Regions from separate parts of the Paenibacillus sp. JT22N1 genome, predicted to be linked through region 3. Evidence: riboswitches for the same ligand, from Rfam matches in the RefSeq annotation. Region 3 holds a riboswitch; each other region holds the start of a gene.
What was found. Region 3 has a riboswitch for cyclic di-AMP ahead of AC58UU_RS33130 (C40 family peptidase). Riboswitches for the same ligand answer to the same signal wherever they lie in the genome.

Region 1: it holds a riboswitch for cyclic di-AMP, as region 3 does, so the genes downstream of both, AC58UU_RS12350 (hypothetical protein) here and AC58UU_RS33130 (C40 family peptidase) in region 3, are expected to answer to the same signal.
Region 2: it holds a riboswitch for cyclic di-AMP, as region 3 does, so the genes downstream of both, AC58UU_RS29255 (APC family permease) here and AC58UU_RS33130 (C40 family peptidase) in region 3, are expected to answer to the same signal.
Region 4: it holds a riboswitch for cyclic di-AMP, as region 3 does, so the genes downstream of both, AC58UU_RS21640 (CAP domain-containing protein) here and AC58UU_RS33130 (C40 family peptidase) in region 3, are expected to answer to the same signal.

The regions. Positions count from the first base shown of each region.
Region 1 is NZ_JCAUAW010000005.1:268,089-271,206, reverse strand. Features, by position in the region: gene kdpA (potassium-transporting ATPase subunit KdpA) at 1-296, opposite strand, end outside; gene AC58UU_RS12355 (potassium-transporting ATPase subunit F) at 344-421, opposite strand; gene AC58UU_RS12350 (hypothetical protein) at 597-1,568, opposite strand; cyclic di-AMP (ydaO/yuaA leader) riboswitch at 1,686-1,856, opposite strand; gene AC58UU_RS12345 (hypothetical protein) at 2,217-2,738, shown strand; gene AC58UU_RS12340 (APC family permease) at 2,750-3,118, opposite strand, start outside.
Region 2 is NZ_JCAUAW010000018.1:28,041-31,158, forward strand. Features, by position in the region: gene AC58UU_RS29250 (hypothetical protein) at 205-555, shown strand; cyclic di-AMP (ydaO/yuaA leader) riboswitch at 939-1,089, shown strand; gene AC58UU_RS29255 (APC family permease) at 1,187-3,022, shown strand; gene AC58UU_RS29260 (YqkE family protein) at 3,067-3,118, shown strand, end outside.
Region 3 is NZ_JCAUAW010000024.1:78,852-81,969, forward strand. Features, by position in the region: gene AC58UU_RS33120 (stalk domain-containing protein) at 1-183, shown strand, start outside; gene AC58UU_RS33125 (hypothetical protein) at 180-839, opposite strand; gene AC58UU_RS33130 (C40 family peptidase) at 1,021-1,911, opposite strand; cyclic di-AMP (ydaO/yuaA leader) riboswitch at 1,914-2,072, opposite strand; gene AC58UU_RS33135 (MgtC/SapB family protein) at 2,151-2,831, opposite strand; gene AC58UU_RS33140 (glycerophosphodiester phosphodiesterase) at 2,904-3,118, opposite strand, start outside.
Region 4 is NZ_JCAUAW010000011.1:176,643-179,760, reverse strand. Features, by position in the region: gene AC58UU_RS21645 (LURP-one-related/scramblase family protein) at 1-458, opposite strand, end outside; gene AC58UU_RS21640 (CAP domain-containing protein) at 725-1,375, opposite strand; cyclic di-AMP (ydaO/yuaA leader) riboswitch at 1,380-1,512, opposite strand; gene AC58UU_RS21635 (DinB family protein) at 1,676-2,146, opposite strand; gene AC58UU_RS21630 (RnfABCDGE type electron transport complex subunit D) at 2,257-3,066, opposite strand; gene AC58UU_RS21625 (FAD:protein FMN transferase) at 3,056-3,118, opposite strand, start outside.

The sequences.
Region 1 (3,118 bases), on a different contig from region 3:
GGCATATTACCGATGCTATCTGGATTTAGAGGCAGGTATTTTTGAAGTCGAAACACCGCATAAATCAAGAGCATCATGACCAAATTGAGTAATAATACGGCTCCTAAATACTTTTTCCAGCCCATCGCTTCCTCTTCTTTAACACCCATCAAACGATAGGATGCACGCTCAAAAGGACCAAAAACACGATCAAGGCGACTCTTTTCATTTCCAAACACTTTAACCAAATAACTACCCACAGGCTTCACCAAAAGCATAATAATCCCCAGTGTGATGACTACCTGTAACAATCCCATACCCATAGTAGGTTCTCCCCCTGCTTACATAAGTTCATATTCTACAATTAAAATTTCTCTGGCTTTACTAAAACAAAACCGAGATACACCATAATAGCAAATGCAATTAGTCCAATAACAATCATATGCTTGCCTCCTAAAAGGATTGGTCAAAACACTCGTTTCGGTACATGAGCTCACGCTTTTTCACAAAATTTTAAAAATCCCCAAAATCCTAAAAACGAAACTGCGATTAATAAGATAATCGTTACATCGTTGTACATAACACACCTCCTTGAAATCAGACAAAACCTCAATCATTTATTTATTTTTAAAAGATGGCAGCAAAAACTTTGCATCACCATTTTTAGAATAAATGACATAATCAGCGCCCAATCCTTTGTAAATCAACCGGGGATTCACGCTTTGCGTAATGACATAAATGGGTCTAGAGGTTAAGCCGCGGCATATCTGGATATACCTGCAGCATAAGGGCAAACTTTCTTCAAATAGAATGACGTTTCCAATCGGATAGTCGGGAATGATGGATATGCCAGGTTCCGACGTATTCACTTGGATAATTTGTTTCACGCCCTGCCCCTCAAGCTTGAGTTTCTCCATCTTGTTGTTGGTTAATGCAATAAAAGGTAAACCAACCAACTTTACCTGTTTCATAAAGTCCTCGCCTGCCTTGGTCGGCGCAGCTATCAGCAAACAATCACTTTGCATGACGATCACCGCCCCCTTTCCTGACATATTGTAACGCCGAACCGTATAAAAAGGGGGTAAAGAATGTATAGTATCCGTATAAAAAAAGCATAAAAATTTGATTAACTCAGAAAGAGATATACGCCCCAGAATGGTCAAATAAATAAGTGCGATCCCATAGGAAGCTAAGTTCTTTTTTGCTCGCAGATGAGTGCTTAAGCTTTTCAGATAGATCAATAAAACCGTTTCAATTAAATGTGTTCTAGCTTCTCCCCATGCCTCTTGTTTCTGATGAACATACTGCAAACCGTCCGTAAGGGTACGACCTTTGATTCGCTGAAAAACAGCAGCCCATTGAACGAAATCCCCCTTCATGTTGCCGCATGGAATCACGAATTCCCCTAAACCGTATTTTCCGAGATTTGTTGAAATCGTGAGTAAACCGCAATGACAATCAGTGCCATGTCCAGGCTGCAGCTTATCGGATAGTTCACAGTCAAATCGAAAACATTCTATACGGGTAATCTTACATTCCTTGGTACATTCATCTTCTTCTTTTAATAGTGTCAGGGGTTCTGGATACATAACAGATTCACTCTCCTCAAATTTTTGAACAACAAAAAGAAGCCTAAGAGCAGAGAATCTCTACTCTCGGGCTTCTTGCAGCGTTAATAAACGGGCTGTGAAAGGCACGATAGAAAGCGGTTCTCTCCCATACGCTTACGAGGTTAGCTGTCGGATTCGGGCTTGGAAGTGCCCTACCTTGGCAAGCTGTGCTTGCTTTGGATTCACCCCGAGAAACCGTTATTTACATACATTCGGCTTCTGATTGGTTCCCCCGCTCCCCTTGCGGGGACTCAGCGTTTGAAACTTGTTGTGAAGTTGTTGAAAAGAATGCTACGCCTCTTAGCAATTATTGTAAAACGCTGTGGAGAGACGCTATTCCGTATTTCTGGGCATATCCGGCAAAAGAAAGCGCGTCCAATCGGACAACACGTTCATTATCGATAGAAATGCTTCGCTTTTCTATCGTTATTGTTATTTTGTAGTTAATGAACTATCCCACCTCTGCCGGAATCCGGCCGTAAACAGCCGCGCAGCCTGCTTGCGTTTTTATTCTATTTTTATACGCTGCTCTTGATTCTTTACCCCCTTTTTATACGGTTCAACGTTACAATTAGGCCATATTCGTACACGGCCACTTAGATCCTAATTTCGAAAAGGAGAAGATTTATGTCTACATCTGCCCGTTATTATTTAGGGATAGCCCCCCATTTGTTAAATCCAATCCTTCTAGATTATCAGTGGTTTGGTGTCATATGGCTAGAAGAAAATAATCAACCTATTATCCTTGGTTATTGGTTTTGCAAAGAAAAATCGGGAATCACACAACAAGCCATCCAGGCAGGATTTTCAAAATGGACCGAAATATCCAATCTTCCTATCATTCTGACTATGTATCAATCCTTAAGAATCAAACAAAAAAAGCAGGATTGGGAGAATCGAACTCGATTATCCATCCGTACGATTTTCAAATCACCTTGGAATGAAGTTTCCTCAGGGTTGTATATTTTAAAATCTCGGGACAAATACCCTCTGCATGTTTCAGCCGTGCACAAGAAAAAGTTCTTTATTTGGTTGGAGCATTCAGCCGTATGTGAAACAGAGGAAGAGCTTCATGCGTTCATTAATCAGGTGAATGAAGAGCATCAGGTCGAGCTTACGTATAAAAAAAGCAGCCTTACTGTGAAGTAAGGCCACCCTATTTATTTTTTCAAATGGTACGGCACTGTTGTTACAATAAGGTTCCTTCTATAAAGCAGAAAAGCTCGGATAAGTAAGCTAGATTGGTTATGGAGAATATTTTGCCAACTTTTCTTAGGAATAAACTGCGGGATTAGGACCGTTACCCGAAAATTCGATTCAGCTGCCTTATGCTCGACCGTATCAATAAATTTCGTCAGTGGTTGAACAATGCTCCGATACTGGGAATGTAACGTCACCAGCCTTATATCGGGTTGCCACTTGTTCCATTTCTCCTCAAATTGTTTCTCAGCGTCTCTTTCGAAAGCCACATATACGGCGATGATCTGATCTGGCGAAAGCGATTTGGCATAATTCAAGGAGTTCTCTAC
Region 2 (3,118 bases), on a different contig from region 3:
GAGTAGGTTTCCTTGGAAAACGGAAATTTATTCCTTGTACCAAGACTAGGAAAAGGGACTGCTGTGGTAGTTACGATTTACATTGATGTTTTCCAAATTATGGATTATACTTGGGTGGGTTAGTACCAGGTACTAATTATGGAGTCATCCCTAAGTGACCAGTTCGCCCAAGGTATTGTCGTTGAAGAGCTTTAAAAATCCAAAATGAAAGAAGATGTAAATTTGGAGATTACCTCTCGCCGTAAGAAGCTTCTGGCTGTTTATGCTATCGTTATCATCATTTTTTGCTTTCTTGCCGTTCCTGTTGATTATTACCTATTATCGAATAGCCCGTTTCCTTTTCCTGAAAAACAAGGTTATCAATCGATCTGGGTATCCAGGTTGGATGTTTCCTTTCAACCATCACAGGGTGTGTATTCGAGTATAAGTTATAATGTGAAAATAAATGCGGTAAAGGCATGGCTTCAGATTTTTGGCATAACCGTTTTATTTAGCGTTGCTTATGTGATTCTTGGTTCAGACAAAAAGGATGATTCAAATAAATTGGAGAATTAGAGAGGCAAGTTGTACTGTGTACAACAATTGCATCAACCTGTATAAACACTTTCAACCAAGGACGGCGTAAGCCGTCTATTTTGTTGTCCATTTGAGAATGACTAGCTTGTTCTCAGCTGATGGGTCCATTACACAGATCCTCGTTTGCATAGGAGTTATCATCAAAATCCAATAATTTCCTTTACTTTGCTTCATTAATTACTCAACTCATTAAGAAATGTTTAAAAAACCACGATGGAATAAGAGAATGGAAGCAAATCAATGAATCGTATGATTGTAAGCGAATTATTGAGTGAATGTAGAGGTTGGAGTTATATTTTTAAGTTTTTTCAATCCTTTACTATGCCGCAAGAAGAGAGTAGTATTCAACTCGTACGTTACAGTTGAATATTTCGCTTAATTTTCTTATTAGAAAAGCGGGGGAACCACAAGTTTCATGGGGTGAGTAAAGGTGCTTACGTTTGGCACCATTTAGGGCAGATTCTCGCGGCCCGAACCCGACAGCTAACCTCGTAAGCGACCGTGGGAAGGAGAACATGTGTATAAACACAAGGTCTATCCTTGTGTTTTTTTGCGTCCTAAAACGCAAGTTTACGTCAGATATTAGGTTTAATTGGAGGAACTATCACGAATGACAAGCGACTCATTGAAAAAAATTATGTTTGGAAAACCGCTTAAATCTAGCGAAATGGAATCGGAAAAATTGCCGGTTTGGAAGGGGCTGCCGATCCTATCCTCGGATGCCTTATCATCGGTTTCCTATGGGACTGAGCAGATTCTTTTGGAACTCGCGACCGTTGGGATTGCCGCTTTTGCGTTCTCTTTGCCCATTGCGATATCCATTATTGCTCTGATTATGCTGCTAGTTTTGAGCTATAGACAAGTGATTGAGGCCTACCCGCAAGGTGGCGGAGCCTATATGGTTTCCAAAGAAAATCTAGGTATGGTGTGGGGAAGGCTGACTGGGGTTTCGCTGCTTATTGACTATACACTTACCGTTGCTGTTTCGATCTCTGCCGGCGTGCAAGCGATTACGTCAGCTTTTCCATCGGCGGTGCCGTATATTGTTCCGATTACTTTAGTTCTCGTGTGGATCATGGTTTGGCTTAATTTGCGAGGAACTTCGGAATCAGGTACGATTTTCGCTATTCCAACGTACTTTTTTATTCTTTGTATTTTACTGCTAGTGGGCAAAGGCACATACGATATGCTGACGGGATCTATTAATACGCATCCCATAGCGTTTGCTCCGAGTTCAATGACGAGTTCATTAACGTTATTCGTCCTTTTAAAAGCATTTTCCTCCGGGTGTTCAGCTGTGACAGGGATCGAGGCCATCTCCGATGCCGTGCCGCATTTCCGCTCACCATCTGTGAAAAACGCGAAGCGTACGTTAGTATCCTTAGGGACACTTTTGGCTATCGTGTTTGGAGGCGTAACGCTGTTGGCTTTGGGTTACGGAATTGTACCTGATCCTAATGGTCATACATCCGTATTATCGATGGTGACAGAGCAGGCATTTGGTCGTGGGACGATGTATTACGCAACTCAAATTGGTACCATGCTCATTCTGGTTTTGGCTGCTAATACTAGCTTCAACGGGTTTCCAATCTTAGCATCCATCATGGCACAGGATAAAAACTTCCCGCGTATGTTCTCATTCCGAGGAGACCGACTTTCGTTTCACTATGGTATTATCACACTTGGTGTGCTTGCCAGTATTCTTTTGATTGGATTCAAAGGTAAGACCGATGCACTCATTCCTCTATATGCGATAGGCGTGTTTTTATCTTTTACACTTGCGCAAGGCGGCTTGGTTCGTAAATGGTTGAGAGAGCGAGTAAAAGGTTGGATCGGAAAGCTGCTCATCAATGGTTTAGGCGGGATCGTTTCTCTTGCTGTTTTACTCATATTTTCTATAACTAAATTTACCGAAGGTGCATGGATTGTTATTATTATAACCCCGTTGCTGCTTTGGTTAATTACGAAAATTAGTCATCACTACGATGATGTAGCGAAACAATTACGTATTGATATAACGATTGATCGGGTTTGCACGAAGGAGCCTTTGATTATTGTCCCTGTGGCGGGTATTCATCGGGTTGTGGCACAGTCCTTGAACTATGCGAAATCGTTGTCGCCAAACGTTATTGCTTTCTACGTATCGTTCTCAGATGAAGATGAAGAATTGATGCAGGAGAAGTGGGAGAAGTGGGATCCGGGCGTTCGATTGGTTATTTTTAAATCACGTTATCGGACGATACTGAAGCCGCTGGCTGAATTTATTGAGAGAATTGACGCGCATGTTTCGGAAAAACAAAACATTATGGTCATTTTACCGCAATTTATGCCGAAAAAATGGTGGCATCGACTGCTCCATAACCAGTCTGCTGCACGTATTCGTTCGAAGCTGCAAGCAGATAAAGATATCGTTGTGGCGACGGTACCGTATCATTTGCACGAGTAGAAGTGTACAATAATAGGGAGAAACTGAACAGAGGTGAACCCGTTATGGCTAAGAAAAAATGGTCGTCTACTCCTGCTGTTACCAGCGTGCAAGATA
Region 3 (3,118 bases):
ACTAATCTTGCGCTTCGGCCGGATCATTCCGTGATGACTGTGAATGGGCAATCGGTCGTACTCCCTGAAGCACCTACCATACTAGATGGTCATATTTATATGCCCTTACGAGCTATTATTGAATCCTTAGGCGGACAGATCCAGTGGGATCCACAGCTTTATCGGGTCTCACTTCGCTTTTAGTGCACGCGATTCATTCGTACGATTCGGTAATACAGTTGGCTGCTCACCTCTTTCTCCACTTCCAAATAACCTTCCACATGCACATAATCACCCAATATAAAGGTGGATGCATCGGCAGACGCGGAGTGTGTCAGAAAGAGGAGAGCGGCTTTTTCATTTCCAACCACGAACCCCGTTTGCTCATTCACTTGAAACTTATCTAGAACTTTCCCATGGTGAGACCTAGCAATATGATGAAAGCGCCAAGACTGATCCTCTTTTATTAGAAAATAAAGTACGCGATTTCTCTGATTATTACTGAATTCCCTTGTCACACCAATCATGCAAACCTTCTCGCCGATACTAAGATACTCATCAACAACAAAGGATTTCAATCGCAAGCGATGCACATTTTTCTGCTGAATATAGGCTTCCATCTCTTCAATTGTCCTTTGATCCTTCGCATCCTGTTTCGTTGCGTAAAAGACTTCTTTTATAAACGTATCCGTCTGTAGACTTCTTGCCCCTTTGAAATGATTATACGTAAGAAAAAATCGATCAATGACTCCCCGAATCTCTTCTGGTATGGCAGGACCTTTTTCCACGATATACATGCTATTTGCATTATTCGAATGTCTTTTTTTATAAAACCAACTTTTCCAGACACTTAATTGCATGCGTTCGTGTCACCTGCTTTCTTCCAAACATTTCTTCATTATAGGCTAAAAACCATAAAATTTCGATAAAAATCGCAATATTTCGCGTAAAAAAAGAACATCTGCCTTCTATGCTTTCATTCGAAAGATTCATAGAAAACAAATGTTCGATGATTTAATCCTTTTTCATCACATGGCTTATTTACAGAACTCTTTTGGCTCCCACATATCTAGATCCCCAGTATGAACTGGCGAGACTATCTATCCTTACGCCTCTAGACGTTGTCGACGAAATGAATTGATCATTTCCCAGATAAATACCAACATGATTTACACTGCCTGAAGCAAAAAACACAAGATCTCCAGCCTTCAAGTCCATAACCCTGGTTCCTGCTTCATCGTACATTTGGACTGAAGTTCTGGGTAGATCAATACCTTTAGCTTCGTACAGATAGCGCACAAATCCGGAGCAATCAAACCCACTGGGTGTTGTGCCTCCCCAAACGTATGGCGTCCCCATGAACGTATTTGCTGTTTGCACGATTTGAGCAGACACGGATGGTTTAGCTACCGCTGCTACCTTTGGAGCTGGTGCTGGTGGCGGTGCAATCCAGGCTGGTTTGTGCGACTTGCCATCGACATTCACAATCGCGATACGATTCGCTTCATTCCACTCAATCGGAGAACCGAATGTTTCAGTGATGAAACGAAAGGGTACATACGTATTACCTTGATAAAGCGTTGGACTGCTTTCCAGACTAATCTTCTTGCTGTTCACAATCGCTTGCTTCTCGTCGGTTGTCAGTTGAATCGTCTGCTGCTTGTTCTTCAACGTGACCACGATGTCGCTTTCTTGCTTCGCCCAGCCTACTTGATAACCCAATTTCTCAGAGAGTACTCGCAGAGGAACTTGCAGCGTTCCTGCGTTGTCAATAAATGGCTGTACTTCTGGGAACTGAATCAACTCATCGTTGACCTGGACTTTCACAGTGGATGTAGATGATGCGGCTTGAACCGAGGGAGCTGAAAACAGAGATACTGCCGCACAAACAAGTGCGCATGAACAAATAAAGCTTTTGGTAAAAAGTTTCAAAAATTGTTCCTCCTTGAAGCCTCCGAGGTTAGTTGACGGGTTCGGGAAGAGGTTTCCCTAGCGCGCTCAGTTTATTAAACAGCTGAGCATTCATTCACCCCAAGTAAAGAAGTCCCCCGTACCAGAGCTTTTGCTGCTCCGAGATTCGGCATTTTTTGTCTATTTTAGACTAGCATAGTTAGTCTATTAGTTTCAAGTATTGTATAGTGGTAATAGTTTCCATGGTATAGTCTCTCGTATTAATTGCTTATCGTTTCAACTTCGGCAGCGAGTACATATTTGATCTTCTTGATTTTGGTGTAAACCGTTGTCGTACGATGTTTGTCTGCCGTGGAAATGACCAACTGAATTTGTTGGTTCTCGTTCAAGTCCTTGATTTTGATATGCTTCACCTTCATGTATTCTGCGCTGATTTGATCGATAAGCGTGGACATGTCCCCTTCAGGACTGAATATAATATTGATCGCCAAGTCCTTCTCCCTCAGCTTTTGTGGGCCAAGCAGCTTGATAAAGATCGGAAACAGATTGATTGCGAAAATAATAAGAATAACAGCTATAGTCGCTTCTTGATAAAATCCTGCTCCCGTTGCGATACCAAGAGCGGAAGCCGCCCATACCAATGCCGCGGTCGTAAGTCCCGAAATAATTTCATTACCTCGTCTTAAAATAACGCCAGCCCCAATAAAGCCTACCCCGCTAATGATTTGAGCCGCTAGCCTCATAGGATCCATATTCGTATATCCAGGGATGGAGTACTTTTGAACAGCTCCTATCGATACAATAGTGATTAAGCAGCTCGCCACCGAAATCACCATACTTGTTTTCATACCCAATGGTTTATGCTTGAGTTGACGGTCAATCCCGATCAACAGACCTAATAACAGCGCCATCCCTAGTTTCTCCAAAACAAGAAGACTCATTTCATGTCCCCATTCCTAAGATAAAATGAAAGGTAAAGCCCCGGAAACCGGGGCTTTTCGCATAGAAATTTTTCACTTGGAATCCTGCGTTTGCAACAAATCTTTTAATCTTCCAGGGAAGTCCGTAATAATACCCGAAACCCCAAGCCTAGTTAGATGCAGCAGATCATTTACTTCATTTGCCGTATAAGGGTAGACATAAAGCCCGCTCTCTGTCGCCTTTAGCATATCCTCGGCATCCAACATTTGAAAGTAAGGATGCAGCGAGTACACCTCCACATCAAAAC
Region 4 (3,118 bases), on a different contig from region 3:
GCGTGCATTCCCATGATCACCGCGACAAGTTCGTAAGTATCCAAATTTTCGCATTGATTCTTCAGAAGAAAAGCGCCTGAAGAAAACCATCCGTTTACTTGTTCGAAACGGGCAACAAGCGCGCCGGATTCATCAGATATCTCATATTCTTTTGAAAATACTGGGGATATAATCTCGTAGTTACCCCGCCCTTTGGTTTCATATGTGAATTTTTTGGTGAAAAACGCAATTCTGCTTCTCAACACACCTAATTGTCCACCATCTGCACCCGTAACCTCCCATTTGCTTGAGAAGATCGGAAAACTTCCTTTGCACAACAGTTGGCCATTCTGCCCATACACCTCGATCGCAGATCCAAAAGAGCTTTTCAAATCAAGATGACCGACGGTTTCTTCCTGTTCACCTAGAATCTCAGTAACACCGGTATTAAAAAAATTATCCCGAAAATATAGATTCATTCACTCGCCTCCCTTTGATATTTATACGATGCAGAGGATGTAGAGTTACACATATTCCCAGTTATTTTCCAAATATCGTTCGGTCATTCCCTTTTGTGATCAATTGACTTCAATATGTTCGAGATGATTGTTCCCCATCCAAGACTGAGGATAGCATAGTGTTTTATTAGCAAAATAAAGCGCAGTTGCACGCCTTGCAACAAAAAAACCAGCAACAAAAAGTTGCTGGTTTTTCTTGAAATATTCTGCAGACATACGTTAGTGCGTTAATTGCTAATGAATTCCTGTACCCATTCGCCGTTAAAATAGGCAACACCAATTTGGGTGAAGTTGGGGCTAAGAATGTTTTGACGATGACCCGTGCTGTTCATCCAAGCTTCCATGACAGCTTCAGGCGTTTGTTGACCTTTTGCAATGTTTTCACCTGCGTATGAATAGCGAATGCCGTATGTGCTCATCATATCAAAAGGCGACCCATAAGTCGGCGAGGTATGATCGAAATAACCATTGTTGTACATATCCTTCGCTTTGTCCAAAGCCATGGCGGTAAGTGCGCTATTGCTGGTTAATGGACGCAATCCAGCCTTTGATCGTTCTTGGTTAACTAAGTTAACGACTTGGTTAGCAAAAGTTGTTTGAGATGGCGCAGTCGTAACTGGCGTTTTAGTACCAGCATTTGTGTTCGTGCTGCCAGGAATGTTGAGGCTCATACCAGACCAAATCACGTTCGGATTGGCAACTTGAGGGTTTGCCTTAATAAGCGAAGATAGGCTTATGCCATACTTCTGGGATATTAACCACATTGTATCATTACCTGATACCGTATGGGTTGCTGGTGCGGCCATTGCCGCACTCGAACCTACGAGAACGCTCAAACCTATTGCGCCGGTAACCACAAGCTTTTTGTAACGTTTCAAAATAAACCTCTCCTTTTGCGGCCTGCGAGGTTAGCTGTCGGATTCGGATCAAAGAGTAATCACCCGGCCGCTGACGCGGCTTCACCCCAAATAATGGGTCCCCCGTGCTTCACATGAAGCTTCGGCCTTCTGAGTTATTTGATCCATATGGATCTCACAAATTGTAACATGTGAAATCATAGAGAACATGACTCAAAATTTTCCAGAAATATTTTGCAAGCGGTATCAGCCGTCACTTCTTGACCAAAATATTAACTAAGAAAATATCTCAATTCCTTGAAATTCCGTTGAAAACCACATTCAATCCCAAATTCGTGGCCGATCGATTCCAGCCGTTCGCATATAATCTAGCAGTTGCCCGGTGTGAACGGATTCGTGGTATGCGATCCTCATTAACATATCTCCTAAAGTTCGAACATACCCTACGTCACTTCGATTAATTTTAATATTTGACAAATCCTCAGGGGTGAACGTTTTAACGGTATTCAAGAATTGTTCTCTGTACACTTGTGCGAATATCAGTTCATCTTCCACCGAAGAAAATTCCCGATTGTCAAAAGGAGAATCGTATGAAGATAGACTTCCTCTGTTCAGTATTGCAAGATGATAATAATGCTCGCCGTCCAATATGTGCCGGATCATTTCTTTAATGTTTAAGGCTTGTGCATCAGGCCTCCAATCCAGCATAGTTAGAGGAATAACGTTCCAAACTTTAATACTTCTACGTCGGACTTCTTCCAAGTTCAATATAACAAGATCTGTTCCGTTAATGATTAACACTCCTTTAAACTTCTCAATAATTCATGCCTAGTTGTTTTATAATTGTCTGTATTTCCTTACGAACAAATATACAGTACATTTGTTCGTATGTAAATAATCCCTCATTTAATTAGTCTGCCAGGCTTTATGATAGTGGCGTTCCTAAGCTTCGGTACAAGTAAGTGGTATAAGTTCCCGATAAGCAATCCTATAAATAAGTACATCAAACCTCCAAAAATGCCATAAATAACTGCACCCACGATCGCACTAAGGAAGCCAAAAATAACTTGATCCTTATATTTAGCTGGTGAAGTAGGCGGATCTGTTAGCATAAAAAGAGCAAAGAAAAGAGAAGCATTGATAAAAGGTGATCGAAGTGCGTCAGTGGCGTCTCCGACATCAATAATCCCCATAATAAATAATAAGATGAAATACGTTCCTAGAAATGAAAAAACTTGTGGGAATTTGTTCACCCGGTTCGTCACAATGTATCCGCCAATTAATAGAAACACGACTGTCCATGTGGGAAGATCCCCGAATGCGCCCCACCAGCTTTGTCCTGTTCGAAAGAATAGGATGGACAGAAGCAGTCCGAAAGCCGCTGGATTGAAGATTGGTTTTTTCTTATGAACAAGTAAATGTTTGGACAAAATAGCGATAATGGAAGTTGCAGCAACAATATACCATGAGGAAGTTGTGCTTAAGATTAAAGCAATGATTAACCCTGTTATCACTGCACCATCCGGCATCATTCGCTTCTTTTTGGCAATGCGGGAACAAAGGATATCCACGGCTGTAGAAATTCCGACGGCAATAATGCCATTATAAATGCCCGTGAAATCTAATGACCATATGGCGGCAATTATTAGAAAGGCAACCATGGAAACTACGACATATCCCTTTGGTGTTTTAATCCATTGGTTAGCTGTCATTATAATTACCCCCTACACTATAAATTTGTAAATCGGATGTAATCAAGATTCC